2 regions of the Duganella sp. GW821-FHT07G03 genome follow, and region 2 is predicted to be linked to the other one. Evidence: predicted binding sites of a transcription regulator. Region 2 holds the regulator's gene; the other holds the start of a gene.
The links. Region 2 encodes LexA, which represses DNA repair genes until DNA is damaged. Its sites were predicted from a motif close to ACTGTATNNNNATACAGT; they were not measured.

Region 1 (7,466 bases), on a different contig from region 2:
ACACCACCAACGATCCGATCGTCAACGCCCGCCGTCCGCAAGGCTGGAACAACTGGCAGCGCGCCGAGGATTACTACTCGGAAGGCGAACTGATCTGGCTGGACGCCGACACGCTGATACGCGAACAGTCCGGCGACCAGCGCTCGCTGAACGACTTCGCCCGCAACTTCTTCGGCGTCGACGATGGCGTCAACGTGGCCAAGCACTACAGCTTCGAGGATGTGGTGAAGGCGCTCAACGCGATCCAGCCTTACGACTGGGCCGGCTTCCTGCGCACCCGCCTGGACGGCCACGGCCCCGGCGCGCCATTGGACGGCCTGGCGCGCGCCGGCTGGAAGCTGGTCTACACCGACAAGCCGACCGACTTCCTCAAAGCCCAGGAAGAGCAAAACAAATCGGCCAACTTCCAGTACTCGCTGGGCTTCTCGGTCGGCACGGATGGCAAGCTGGAAGGCTTCCAGTGGGAGGGCGTGGGCTTCAAGGCCGGCCTGTCGGGCGGCAGCACGCTGCTAGCCGTCAACGGCCGCGCCTACAAGGCCGAGGCGCTGCGCGCCGCCGTCACGGCCGCCAAGACCGGCAAGGAGCCGATCACCCTGCTGGTCAAGAAAGGCAGTTTGTACCAGACCTATGCGCTCGACTACCACGACGGCCTGAAGTATCCAAGGCTGGAGCGCATCGAAGGCACGCCGGACCGCCTTGACGCAATTCTGCAACCGTTGAAGTAATGATCACGCTGGAGGCAGCCGGTTGATGGTGCCGGCTCTCCATCGGCGGCCACGTGACGCTGCCGCTGGGGCTGGCCTGCCGGGCGTGGCCTTGGCGTTTTGCTGTTTTGGTGTATGCTAATCGCCATGAACAAAGACACCGACATCCAACTCAGCGGCCCCTTCAAGGCCTCCGACGGCTCCGGCCGTGCCCACGACGCCAAAGCGATCCGTATCTTCGACGAAGGTTACGGCGCGATCGACGTGTATGTGGACTTTTCTGCTTCGATCAGCGGCCTGCACAAGGACAAATCGCTGATCGACGCCGTGGTCGCGCAACTGCGCACCGTCGGCTACAAGGGCCCGGCCCTGACCGCCGGCGATTCCGTGCTGCAGGAAAGCAAACTGCTGGTACTGGAAGCGCCGGACGAATTCAACACCTTCGCCGCCGGCAAGGGCTGGAAAGACCTCGCCGAAGAATTCGACGACGAGTAATTTCAGGCCTTAGTTAAACAGCTTCTTCAACGCATCCTTCACGTCTATCTTGATTTTCTTCGACTGCTGCGCACCCGGCTGCGCAGCGGTCTGCTGCGCATCGTCGCCATTCTGCGATGACGGCACATCCGCCGCCGCCACCAGCCACTGCGGCTGCTTGGCCGCCGCCAGCTTGGGCAAGCCGTCGCTGCCGAAGGCCTTGTTCATGTAGGCGAAGTCCATATTGATTTCGTTGTTCAGGATCGAACCATCCTCGCGCAAGATGCTCGGCGTACCGTGGATGCGGGCGCCCACGCCGGCCAGGATACGTTTCAGGTTGAGTCCCGATTGTTCCGCGGTTTTCGGATCGAACTCGCAACTGCGGCCCGGCCCCGCGTCCAGCGTACTCCAGTATTTCTTCCAGGCGGCGGCGCCATTTTCGGCGCACCAGAGGCGTGACGCGGTCTGCCACTTCGCCGCGCCCGCGCCCTTGAGCTCCTGCAGCGACGACGGCAGAACGTAGAAGGTGGTGTTCACGCCGCGTCCATTTTTGCTGAGCTCCTGCTCGAAGCGCTGGCAAAAGCCGCAATCGACGGCGGAGAACAGCACCTGCTTGCGGCCGCCGCCGTCGCCATAAGTGACCTTGATCAGCTTGTCGTAGTCGATGGCGCCCATGACCTCCAGCCGGAGATCGTTGAGCTCCTCGCTGTTCATCTTGCGCGGCGGACTGCCGTTGGTCATAACGACCTGGAAGCCCTGCGCATCGCCATAGATCGTGCCCGCTTCGTTGATGATGCCGATGAAGTCGCCTTTGTTGTCGTTCAGTATGTACATGCCGCGCACCAGCGTCGGTACCGCGCGGCTATTGTTTTCCGTGATGCCCAGGCTGCGGTTGGCGCGCGCCATATTGGCCAGCAGGTTATGCGTCGCGCTGCGGCCATCCGCATGGGCCGGCAACGCCAGCATCGCGCCGGCCGCCATGCCGACAACCGCGCCGAGCGCGCGCCACTGACTGAAGCTCTGTTTGAATACGTTCATCGCTAACCTTTCCTGATTTGCCGGCGCCGCCAAGCATTAAACAAAATAGTAGATTATATAACAACCATATTCAGATATAGCGATCGCTCCAGGCCGCGATCAAGTTGGCCACGTAGACGGCATCGTCGCGCTCGGTCAGCAGGTGGTCCGCGCTGTCGAGCGAGATGAAACTCTTCGGGTGCTTGGCGGCGGTAAAGATCTCCATCGCATTGCTGATGCCGACCGTGTCGTCGCCCGGCGCGTGCATCACCAGCAAGGCCCGCTTCAGGCCCGCGATCTTCAGCTTCAAATTGTGCCCGCCCGCATCCTCGACAAATTGCTGCTTGATGCGGAAAGGCCGGCCCGCCAGTTGCACCTGCGCCTCGCCCTCGCTGGCGATCTGGTCGAGATGCTGGCTGAACAAGCCGGTCACGCGCACCGGATCGCTGGGCGCGGCCAAGGTCACCACCGCCTTGGCCTCCGGCACCTGTGCGGCCACCGCCAGCACCGCCGCGCCGCCCAGGCTGTGGCCGATCAGCAGACTGGGCGCCTTGTGGCTGGCGCGCAGGTAGGCGGCCGCCGCCAGCAAGTCCGCCAGGTTGGACGAGAAATTGGTATTGGCGAATTCGCCCTCGCTGGCGCCCAGGCCGGTGAAGTCGAAGCGCAGCACGGCAAAGCCATGCTCGGTCAGCGCCTGCGCGATGCGGCTGGCGGCAAACACGTCCTTGCCGCAGGTGAAGCAGTGGGCAAACAAGGCGTAGGCCCGGATCTCGCCGTCCGGCACATCCAGCCGGGAGGCCAGCTTCTGGCCGTCGGCGCCGAGGAATTCCTGTCGTTGTGATCGCATGCGCTGTCCCGTTGATGTTGCCAGACGCTATTTAACCAAACAAACCGTGCAGATACCAGCGCGCCGACTGTTCGCCCTCGTGGCCGGTGCGCTCGCGGTACAGCCAGTAGTGGGCGTAGTCGTCGCCCTCGGCCATGAAATAGTCGCGGGTTTGCATGGCGCCCCACCAGCCGGCCTCGATGCGCTCGCCGGTCGACATGATCTTCAGCGGCGAGCCGTAGAACGGCCGGTGGTCGCGCATCAGCAAAGGAATAGGCTTGGCCAGCAGCCAGGTCGGACGCGGCAGGCCGGGCATGTCCGGCGGCAGCTGGGCGCGGGCGTCGGCGGGACGGATTTTTTCCTGCACGCTGACCCAGGCGTTGGCCTGCTCGGGACGGTAGTCGGCGCGCGGCGCCGCTTGCAGCACGTTGTCCGGCCCCAGCCGCGCGGTCAGCAATTCCAGCAGGCGCTGCCAGTCTTCCTTGCTGCCGCCCGGCTCGGGGAACAATGAATCGCTGGGCGGCGCCATCGCCTGCACCTGCGGCGCCTCCAGGCACAGGCCGATCACCGGCGCGTCCAGCACCTGCTTGGCCAGCCGCTCCTTGAGCAGGCGCACCAGATGCTCGTCGCGCCAGGTCGGCTCGGCCAGCACGATGTCGATCACCGTCGGCGGACCGGCCACCTTGCCGCGCTCGTGCTCCAGCAGCAGCCGGATGCGCTCGACCGCGAACTGGCGCGCGCTGAGCCAGCCGGTCAGCTGCTGCAACAAGCGGCGCGCGCCGAACAGCAGCGCTTCGGCGTTCTCCACACGGTCGAACAATTCCAGCTTGGCGCTGAAGCTGGCCGGTGCTTCCAGCCATCGATGCATCTCGGCGCGTTCGCCGTAGGCATCGTCCAGCATGTCCAGCAAGGCGCGGCCGCAGCGGCGCTGCAAGCCGGGACGCGGTAGGCGGCGCATCTCGCCCAGCGTCAAGCACCCTATGCCTTCCAACCAGCTCAGGTAGGGCCGAGCCGGAGGCAGCAGGCTGCCGGGCAAGCGGTCCATGCGCCGCACTAACGCGTCCATCGACAAGGCCCGCCCGGCGTGGCTGCGAGCCAGCAGCCAGGCGCCGCGCGCGGTGGGCGCGCAGCTGAGCGTGGCCGTGAAACCGAGCGCCTCCATGCTGGCCGCCACCTGCCGGCATAGCGCGCGGATGCCGCCGAACAGGCGCAGGCTGGCGCCGATGTCGAGCAGCAGCGTGGCTTCCTCCGCCTGCGCCAGTTGCGGCGTAAATTGCAGCAGCGCCAACGCCACCGCCTGTTGCGCTTCCATCTCGCGCTTCGGCGCGCGCTGCTGGAACTGCGACTGCGGCGCCAGCATCAGCGCGCCGCCGCGCCGCATGCCCACGTCCACGCCGGCCTGCCGCGCCAGCGCCGACATGGCCACCACCCGCTCCTGCTCCAGCACCACGGTGCAGCCGTCAGCCGACCAGCGCGGGCAGAATACTTCGAGCGGGAGCCGTGGCAGGTGTAGTCCGATCCAGAGGCGCATGGCGTTGTAAGAGCGATGGGGTTAATGGCAAAAATAATGGGGTGTCGCGCTGCGGTCCTCGTCGTTTGACAAAGCCGATGTTGATGCCGCCCGGCGCCGTGTGCAGCGACAGCCGCAGCGGCGCCGGCGAGGCATCCTGCGCGGCCGCCAGCGGCCGCAGCATGCAGAACAAGGTGTCTCCGCTTTGCGCCGCCAGATGCAGGCGGCGCAGCGTTTCGCCGCGCGCATGGCTTTGCCACAGCAGCAGCGCGCCACAACAGCCGCTGCGCAACACTTGTTCGGCGGCCCACAAGGCGTCGCCGCTCTTGGCGCCGCTGCGTATCCAGATCAGCTGCGACGGTTCCAGCCCCAACGCCGCCAGCGCCAGCGCCTGCGGCGCATGCGGCGGTTGCAGCAGCGCGATGGGCCGTTTGCCCAGGCCCAGCAACGCCGGCCGCAGCAGACGCAGTTCGCCGATGCCGTGCTGCTGCACCAGCAGGTCAGTCAGCACGCCCAGCGGCCACCCACCGCCCGGCAACTGCGCCGACAAGGCGGCAAAGCCGGTGTCGACGCAGCGGGTGGCGCTGTGCGCCAGTTGCGACGCCAACCATAACGCTGGATGGACGGCTTCGGGCGCAAGGGCGGCGGAACGGGGGGCGGAATGGGTCGCGGGCAGGCTCATGATATGGATGGATTCTACCGCAAATACTGTATGAATACACAGTACTATTTGTTGGCATTTTTGGCAAGGCCAATCTGTATCGTGCGCCTCATGCTGTACCATGTGGCTCAGGCAACTCAACAAGGACATCCTTTGCAAACCATCCAACTGGTCGGCGCCATCCTGTTCGGAATGGCGCTGCTGCACACCTTCGCAGCCAAATCCTTCGAAGTACTGTCGCACCGCCACCCGCGCCATGCGGGCCTGCTGCATCTGTTGGGCGAAGTGGAAGTGGTGTTCGGCTTCTGGGCCTTTATCCTGATTATCGCGATGGCCGTGCTGAGCGGAGGCGACGCCGCCATTCAATACGCCGAGTCGCGCCAGTACACCGAGCCGTTGTTCGTGTTCACCGTGATGGTGGTGGCGGCCTCGCGGCCGGTGCTGGACATCATGGAGCGCATGCTGCTGGTGCTGGCCAAACTGCTGCCGATGCGCACCGAACTGGCGCTGGTGTGGTTCGGCCTGGCGCTGGTACCGCTGACCGGTTCGCTGATCACCGAGCCGGCCGCGATGACCCTGGCCGCGCTGATGCTGGCGCCGCTGATTTTCCGCGACGGCATGCCGGAATGGCTGAAGTACGGCGCGCTGGGCGTCCTGTTCGTCAACGTCTCGATCGGCGGCACGCTGACCGCCTACGCCGCGCCGCCGGTGTTGATGGTGGCCAGCACCTGGCAATGGGACAGCGCTTTCATGGCCACGCATTTCGGCTGGAAGGCTGCCATCGCGGTGCTGATCAACGCCACCGTGATCACCTTCGTGCTGCGCAAGCATTTGCGGGCGCCGGCCGCACCGTCGGCTGACGTCGTGGCGGCGCCGGCGGTGCCGTTGACGGTCACCGCGATCCATCTGGTGTTCCTGGCGGCGGTGGTGGTGCTGGGCCATCACACGGTACTGTTCCTCGGCATCTTCATGCTGTTCCTGGGATTCACGCAGGCTTACCAGCGCTACCAGAATCCGCTGATCATCAAGGAGGGCCTGCTGGTCGGCTTCTTCCTGGCCGGGCTGGTAGTGTTGGGCGGCATGCAGCAATGGTGGTTGCAGCCCATCGTCGAGAGTTTGCCGCCGGTGGCGCTGTTCTTCAGTGCGCTTGGCCTGACGGCGATTACCGACAACGCCGCGCTGACCTATCTCGGTTCGCTGATCCAGGGGATTTCGGCGCAGTCGCAATACATGTTGGTGGCCGGCGCGGTGGCCGGCGGCGGCCTGACGGTGATCGCCAACGCGCCGAATCCGGCCGGCGTGTCGCTGCTGCGGCGCGGCTTCCAGGACGAATCGATAGGCGCTATCGGCCTGCTGGCCGGCGCGCTGGCGCCGACGGCCGTGGCTGCGCTGGCGTTTCTGCTGTAGTCACCTCGACCTGGAATTTCAATCCAAGCGCACGCATGACTTTCAAGATGGTCGCGAAGCTTGGATTGCCATCGGCGGAAAGGGCCTTGTATAAGCTTTCGCGGCCCATTCCCGTTTCGTTGGCAAGTTGCGTCATCCCGTAGGCTCGGGCGATGTTGCCCAGCGCCTTCGCAATGAACGCCACGTCATCACCCGCCTCTTCAAGGCAAGCCTCGAAGTAGAGGGCCATGTCTTCTCTTGTCTGAAGATATTCGGCACTATCCCAATTCTTCAACTCAAGCATCGCGATAACCTCCTGCACCGTGTCAAATCATATGCGCTGGTGACGTGAGAAAAATTCTAACATCATTTTGCTGGCATCCGGGCCGGCCTTGGCGTTGAAGGCCAGCGCCGGATCGCCGCCGCTCCAGGCGTGCTCGAGGTCGGCGATCTGGGCCACGCGCAGCAGCAGTTTTCTTCCTTCGTAAAAATCGTGCAGCTGGTGGGCGTTGTGGCGGCCGCCGCGTCCTTGCGGGTTGTGGGTGACCTTCGGCGCCGCCGACAGCCGGTTCAGCAGCCGACTTTGGCGCGCCAGCTGGAGTTGGTTGATCGGGCGGACCACCTTGTCGCCCTCCCCCTGGATCAGGATCGCGGGCATGCCGGGGAATTGTGGATGGCGCATCATCACCTCGTGCGCAGCGGCCTCGGTACGCGTGGCGCCGCCGTGCTGCATCACGCCCAGCGCGCCGATGGTGTTGTGGCCTGCGCCGAACACCGGGCCTGAATGCAGCCCCACGGCGGCGAACAGCTGCGGGTGGTTCAGCGCGACGATGTTGGCCATGCCGGCTCCAGCCGAAAGGCCGGCGACGTAGATGCGCGAACGGTCGA
Region 2 (7,466 bases):
GATCACCGCCGATCACCTGGTGTACCAGGATATCGACGCGTTGAAGCGCGCCATCTCCGACGTCAACCCGGCGCTGAAGAACTTCGAGGCTTCGTGCTTCGACGGCGTCTACGTCACTGGCGACATCTCCAAGGACTACCTGGACAAGCTGGAATACGCGCGCCACCACCCGAAGGCCGCCGGCCCCGAGGATGCTGGGCGCTCGCAACTGAATCTGAATCTCGCGACCGCCGAAGGCTGATGTCGCGCCCGGTGCGGATCATTCCGCACCGGGCTTTTTTTTTGACTGCTTGAACATGAACGACAAGAAAAACTACGGCTTCACCACCACCATCCTGCACAACGATCGCCAGAAGGGCATCGAGCACGGTTCGCTGCACAAGCCCATCCACACTTCGGTCGCCTTCGGTTACGCCGACGCGCGCCAGCTGGCGTCTGTGTTCCAGGGCAAGGAGCCGGGCTTCCGCTACGGCCGCCAGGGCAACCCGACCATCTCCGCGCTGGAGGACAAGGTCAACCAGATGGAGCAGGGCGTCGGCACGATCTGCTTCGCCACCGGCATGGGCGCGATCGGCGCCGTGTTCCAGTCGCTGCTGCGCGCGGGCGACCATGTGGTGTCGTCGTCTTTCCTGTTCGGTAACACCAACAGCCTGTGGCAGACCACCATGGCGCAGGGCGTGGCGGTGTCCTTCGTCGACGCCACCGACGTCGCCAACGTGGCCGCCGCCATCACCGAGCAGACCCGCGTGGTGTTCGTCGAGACCATCGCCAATCCGCGCACGCAAGTGGCCGACCTCAAGCGCATCGGCGAGCTGTGCCAGCAGCGCGGCATCCTCTACATCGTCGACAACACGATGACCACGCCTTACCTGTTCCGTCCGAAATCGGTCGGCGCCGGGCTGGTGGTCAACGCGCTGACCAAGTCGATCGGCGGCCACGGCAACGCGCTGGGCGGCAGCCTGACCGACACCGGCGCCTACGACTGGACCCGCTACCCGAACATCTACGAGAACTACAAGAAGGCCGCGCCGCTGCAATGGGGGCTGGCGCAGATCCGCGCCAAGGGCTTGCGCGACTTCGGCGCCTCGCTGGCGCCGGAGGCGGCGCACCACATCGCCGTCGGCGCCGAGACGCTGGCGTTGCGCATGGAGCGCACCAGCGCCAATGCGCTGGCGCTGGCCCGGCTGCTGGAAGCGGACGAGCGCGTGGCCGCCGTCTACTACCCAGGCCTGGCGTCGCATCCGCAGCACGCCATCTCCAGCGAACTGTTCCGCAGCTTCGGCTCGCTGCTGAGCTTTGAGCTGAAGGACGGCATCGACTGCTTCGACTTCCTGAACCGCTTGAAACTGGCGATTCCAGCCTCCAACCTGGGCGACACGCGCACGCTGATCATCCCGGTGGCGCACACCATCTTCTTCGAGATGGGCGCGGAACGGCGGGCGTCGATGGGCATCGCGGAATCGCTGATACGGGTGTCGGTCGGCATCGAAGATACCGACGATCTGTTGGACGATTTCACGTGCGCACTGGAAGCTTGCTGAGCATCGCGCCGAGTTGTGATAATCTAAGCTTTCAATTTTGCTAAGCGGGAGGAGGCGTTATGAGAGCAGCATGGGTATTTGCCTTGACCGTGCTGTCGACCAACGCCTGCGCCGACGAGCAGGCCCGCCGCCTGGCCCGCCAGGCCGAGATCGAGTACTACACCAGCCGCTACGACGGCGCCGATATTTCGCTGGCCCGTTTCAACTGCCAGCCTCCCAACATGCCGATGCGCCCGGCGCAGGCCGGCGGCCCTGCCATGACGCGGGCGCTGGCCGCGTGGCGCAGCTGCTACGACCAGTTCCTTGCGAATTACAATGCCGCACTCCCGGTGGGCAAGAGCATCCCCCCCGACCTGGCCGACCTGATGACGGATGATGAAATCGACGCCGCCCAGGCCTTGATGAGCGAGGTGTTCGTGCGCGTGGCGGACGAGGCCAAGCGCCAGGCGGACGCGGTCACCTTGTCGCAGGCGGCGTGGGAGGGCCGGCGCGGCGACATCGCCTTGAGCGCGCGCGAGCTGTCGCACCTGCCGGAGACCGCAGGCAAGCGCTAAGCTGCCGTTTGGCAGGAATTGATGCAATATTGTCTTTTGCGCACCGGCGTCGATTATGAAACCCTGGTTCGCCAGCGCATCACCGGCGCGCTGGGCATGGGCAGCACGGCGATCGCATTGACGCCGGCCATGCGCCAGCACCTGGCGACCGGCTACGACATGCCGGGCAGGGTGGCGTCCAACTGGGATATGCCGGCGCTGGCCGGCATGGGCGCGCTGCGCTCGTCGACGGCGGACCTGTTGAAGTTTGTGGGCGCGAATATGGGATTGCTGAAGACGCCGCTGTACGGCGCGATGCAGGCGGCGCACCGGCCGCGTCACGCGGTCGAGGGCAAGCCGGAGTTGTCGGTGGGGCTGGGGTGGCATGTGCTGGAGCAGCACGGCTCGCACATTGTCTGGCATAAGGGCGGCACGGGCGGCTACCGCACTTATATCGGCTTCGACACCAGTGCGCAGCGCGGCGTGGTGCTGATGTCGAACTCGCACATGGGCTCGGACGACATCGCCAGGCGGGCGCTGAACAGCGCCTTCCCGCTCATCGTGCCCAAGCCGATGGCGATGTAGAGCTTAGTGCCAGCTGCGCATCAGGCCGACCGCCAGGCCTTCCAGCGCGAACTCGTCCGCTTCAGGATCGACCTTGATGATCTTGAAGTCCGGGTTTTCCGGCAGCAGTTCGACCAGCGAGCCGGTCTTGCGGTAGCGCTTGACGGTGACGTCGTTGCCGATGCGGGCCACGACGATCTGGCCGTTCTTGGCACTGTCCACTTTTTTGACGGCCAGCAGGTCGCCGTCCATGATGCCGGCGTCGCGCATCGATTCGCCGCGCACCTTCAGCAGATAGTCGGGGCGGGACGAGAACATGGCCGGATCGACGCTGTAGCTGGTTTCCAGGTTTTCCTGCGCCAGGATGGGCGAGCCGGCGGCCACGCGGCCGATCAGCGGCAGCGACATCATCAGCGACACCGGCACCTTGGACGCGGCCGGCTCGGCGTGCACGCCCAGCAGGCGGATGCCGCGCGAAGTGCCGGCGGCGATCTCGATCGCGCCCTTGCGCGCCAATGCCTGCAAATGCTCCTCGGCCGCGTTGGCGGACTTGAAGCCCAGCTCATTGGCGATTTCGGCACGGGTCGGCGGGAAGCCGGTGTTTTCGATGGCATCCTTGATCAGATTGAGAATTTGTTCCTGTCTTGCGGTGAGCTTGATCATAGAGTGCTTTAGGCCTGTGTATATAGACAGTCTGTATTTTTGTACAGTGTGAAGCGAAATGCAAGGGAATTTGTTGCTTAGCACGAAATAATTTCATGGAGGCTCGCAAGGGATGGGATTTTGCGTCCGCCCCGGGGCTGGTCTTTTGGCGGAAAAGCTGATATAGTCGCGGGCTTACCTCTTCCCACACCTGTCTTGACGCCAGGGTGGGCTATATTCACAGTCCTTAAGGGAGTTTGCATGCGTCACTATGAAATAGTATTTATCGTCCATCCGGACCAGAGCGAGCAAGTGCCCGCCATGATCGAGCGTTACAAAGCCTCGGTAACCACCCGCGGCGGCGCCGTGCACCGTGTTGAAGATTGGGGCCGTCGTCAGATGGCTTACTCGATCCAGAAACTGGCTAAAGCACACTACATCTGCCTGAACATCGAATGCGACAACGAGACCCTGGTCGAGCTGGAAACCGCCTTCAAATTCAATGATGCCGTGCTGCGTCACCTGACCGTCAAGATGAAGAAAGCGGAAACCGCTCCTTCGCCGATGATGAAGTCGGTACAACGTGAAGATGCAGCGAAATCGCATCGCACCGAAGCTCCAGCAGTTGCTGCTGCTCCTGCGGCCTAATTGTTGCCAGGAACCGAGCTGAATCAGCTCCAGTTTATTGCTCTCATCGCCGAACGGGACGCCTTGCGCTACACCCCGGCCGGCATGCCGATCGTGAATGCTGTACTCCAGCACCGATCCCAGCAGATGGAGGCAGGCATCGCCCGATTGAGCGAGTTTGAAATTTCCGCGGTTGCCGCGGGCGAGATTTCAGGCCGCTTCAGTCAGGCGCCACTGGCAGGCATGTATCAGTTCACCGGTTTTCTGAACAAGAAGAATCGCAATAGCAAAAGCCTGGTGTTTCACATCATTGATTTTAGTGCTGTCCCAGACAGCTCAATTTAGATACAGGAGCCTAAAATGGCATTCGGTAAAAAGTTCGACAAAAACAAGCTCAAGCTGAAAGAAAAGCGCAAGCAACAGAATCCTTTGTTCAAGCGTAAGAAATTCTGCCGCTTCACCGCAGCAAACGTAGAACAAGTTGACTACAAAGACGTCGACACCCTGAAAGACTTCGTCCAGGAAAACGGCAAAATCATGCCAGCACGTCTGACCGGTACCAAGGCGCACTACCAGCGTCAAGTTGACACCGCAATCAAGCGCGCTCGCTACCTCGCGCTGCTGCCTTACACCGATCTGCACCACGCTTAATTGCGTCGTCTAGATAAGATCCTGGAGAAGAACTATGCAAATCATTCTGTTAGAAAAAGTCGTCAACCTGGGCAACCTGGGTGAAGTCGTTAAAGTTAAAGACGGTTACGCACGTAACTTCCTGATTCCGCAAAAAATGGCTCGCCGCGCTACCGCGTCCGCCGTTGCTGAATTCGAAGTCAAGCGCGCTGAACTGGAAAAAGCTGCTGCTGAAAAGCTGGCTGCTGCTCAAGCCCAAGGCGAGAAACTGAACGGCATGACCGTGAACGTTTCGCAAAAAGCTGGTGTTGACGGCCGTCTGTTCGGCTCCGTCACCAACTTCGACATCGCTGAAGCGCTGACCAAAGCTGGTTTCGCTGTTGAAAAAGCTGCCGTGCGCATGCCTACCGGTCCTCTGAAGACCGTTGGCGAGCACCCAGTGAGCGTCGCTCTGCACACCGACGTGGTGGTGGAAGTGACTGTTGCTGTCGTAGGCGAAGCTGCCTAATACTTTTCCAGACGGAAACGTCTGGTAAGTGTTGCAACACATTGAAAAAGCCGGGCTTGCCCGGCTTTTTTCTCGTCATAAATTTGTAATACGGCCCAAGCAAGCAGGTATAATTCGCGCCATGAACGCCCCCTCCGATCCGCAAGTAGATTCACTCCGCGTCCCGCCGCATTCCATCGAAGCAGAACAGTCCGTCATCGGCGGCCTGCTGCGCGATAATGCGGCGTTCGACCGCATTGCGGATATGATGCATCCGGAAGACTTTTACCGCTACGACCACCGCATCATCTTCGAGCAGATCGTCAAGATGATCAACAGCTCGCGGCCGGCGGACGTCATCACCGTGTTTGAAACCCTGACCCAGCTGGGCAAGGCGGAAGACGTGGGCGGCCTGGCCTACCTGAACGCGATGGCACAAAACACGCCATCGGCCGCCAACATCCGCCGCTACGCCGAGATCGTCCGCGATCGCTCCGTGCTGCGCCAGCTGATCACGGTCGCCGACGAAATCTCCGGACAAGCCTTCAGCCCGCAGGGCAAGGAAGTCAAGCAGATGCTCGACGAGGCCGAATCGAAGATCTTCGCGATCGCCGAGCAGGGCGCCCGCGGCTCGGCCGGCTGGACCGCCGTGCAGCCGCTGCTGACCCAGGTGGTCGAGCGCATCGACGAGCTGTACTCGCGCGAGAACCAGTCCGAGATCACCGGCGTGCCGACCGGCTTCATCGACCTCGACCGCATGACCTCGGGCCTGCAGGCGGGCGACCTAGTCATCGTGGCCGGCCGTCCCTCCATGGGCAAGACCGCATTCTCGGTCAACATCGGCGAAAACGTCGCGATCGAAGCCGGCCTGCCGGTGGCGATCTTCTCGATGGAGATGGGCGGCGCCCAGCTGGCGATGCGTATGCTGGGCTCGGTCGGCCAGCTCGACCAGCACCGCCTGCGCACCGGCCGCCTGAACGACGAGGATTGGCCGCGCCTGACGCACGCCATCCAGAAGATGAACGACGCCCAGTTGTTCATCGACGAAACCCCGGCACTGAACCCGATCGAGATGCGCGCCCGCGCGCGCCGATTGTCGCGCCAGTGCGGCAAGCTGGGCCTGATCATCGTCGACTACTTGCAGCTGATGACAGGCTCGACCCAGGGCGACAACCGCGCCTCCGAGATCTCGGAGATTTCCCGCTCGCTCAAAGGCCTGGCCAAGGAATTGCAGTGCCCGGTGATCGCGCTGTCGCAGCTGAACCGCTCGCTGGAGCAACGCCCCAACAAACGTCCCGTCATGTCCGACTTGCGCGAATCCGGCGCTATCGAGCAGGATGCGGACGTCATCATCTTCTTGTATCGCGACGAGGTCTACAACCCCGACTCGCCCGATAAAGGAACGGCCGAGATCATCATCGGTAAGCAGCGTAACGGCCCGATCGGCGCGGTGCGCCTGACCTGGATCGGCCAATACACCAAGTTTGGCAACTACACCGGTAACCTGGCGCTGTACCAAGGCGACTAAGCCGGCATCACTAATCTTTACGCCGTCCTTACCCGGGGCGGCGATCTGCAGTAATCAATGGAACGGAGAATAAAATGTTTGGACGTTTGATGCCCACCGAGGGCAAATTTTTTGACCTGTTTAACCAACACGCCGAGCTGTGCGTCAAAGGTGCAAAAGAAATGCTGGGCCTGATGTCCAATTTCGACGATCTGGAAAATCGCGTGCACGCGATCGAGAGCATCGAAAAGCAGGCCGACAAGATCACCTACGCCACCGTCGACCTGTTGCACAAGACCTTCATCACGCCGATCGACCGCGACGACATCCACAAGCTGATCACCCGCATGGACGACATCCTCGACCTGCTGGAAGACGCGGCCCAGACCGTCTCGCTGTACGACCTGCATTCGGTCACGCCGGAAGCCAAGCGCCTGGCCGAGCTGGTGCTGGCCTGCGCCGAGAAAGTGCGCGACGCCGTGGCCCTGCTGCACAATATGGACAACTCGCGCAAGATCGTCGCCATCTGCGAAGAGATCGACCGCCTGGAATCGGACGCCGACCACGTGATGCGCGCCGCCATGTCCAAGCTGTTCCGCGACGAACCGGACGTGCGCAACCTGATCAAGATGAAGGCCATCTACGAGATCCTGGAAACCGTGACCGACCGTTGCGAAGATGTGGCCAACATCATCGAAGGCATCATCGTCGAGAACGCATAAGCATAATCACTACACAAAAGAATAGTCCAACATGCATACCCTACAAATCAGCATCTACGTGCTGGGCATCCTGATCGCCCTGGCGCTGGTGTTTGACTTCATGAACGGCTTCCATGACGCCGCCAACGCGATCGCGACCGTGGTCTCGACCGGCGTGCTCAAGCCGCAGACGGCGGTGGCCATGGCCGCGTTCTTCAATTTCACCGCGATCTT

Region 1: a site for LexA is predicted at 5,239-5,256, ahead of imuA (translesion DNA synthesis-associated protein ImuA). Genes of this name have one in related genera too.

The regions. Positions count from the first base shown of each region.
Region 1 is NZ_JBWKQE010000025.1:59,503-66,968, forward strand. It holds gene AC07OK_RS25495 (M61 family metallopeptidase) at 1-725, shown strand, start outside; gene AC07OK_RS25500 (hypothetical protein) at 852-1,199, shown strand; gene AC07OK_RS25505 (thioredoxin domain-containing protein) at 1,209-2,216, opposite strand; gene AC07OK_RS25510 (alpha/beta hydrolase family protein) at 2,287-3,042, opposite strand; gene AC07OK_RS25515 (Y-family DNA polymerase) at 3,074-4,552, opposite strand; gene imuA (translesion DNA synthesis-associated protein ImuA) at 4,482-5,213, opposite strand; gene AC07OK_RS25525 (putative Na+/H+ antiporter) at 5,346-6,599, shown strand; gene AC07OK_RS25530 (addiction module antidote protein) at 6,535-6,888, opposite strand; gene AC07OK_RS25535 (extracellular catalytic domain type 1 short-chain-length polyhydroxyalkanoate depolymerase) at 6,910-7,466, opposite strand, start outside.
Region 2 is NZ_JBWKQE010000004.1:150,201-157,666, reverse strand. It holds gene purF (amidophosphoribosyltransferase) at 1-241, shown strand, start outside; gene AC07OK_RS07875 (cystathionine gamma-synthase family protein) at 297-1,541, shown strand; gene AC07OK_RS07870 (hypothetical protein) at 1,601-2,095, shown strand; gene AC07OK_RS07865 (serine hydrolase domain-containing protein) at 2,117-2,659, shown strand; gene lexA (transcriptional repressor LexA) at 2,663-3,301, opposite strand; gene rpsF (30S ribosomal protein S6) at 3,542-3,928, shown strand; gene priB (primosomal replication protein N) at 3,947-4,252, shown strand; gene rpsR (30S ribosomal protein S18) at 4,268-4,558, shown strand; gene rplI (50S ribosomal protein L9) at 4,593-5,045, shown strand; gene AC07OK_RS07835 (replicative DNA helicase) at 5,167-6,552, shown strand; gene AC07OK_RS07830 (DUF47 domain-containing protein) at 6,627-7,253, shown strand; gene AC07OK_RS07825 (inorganic phosphate transporter) at 7,285-7,466, shown strand, end outside.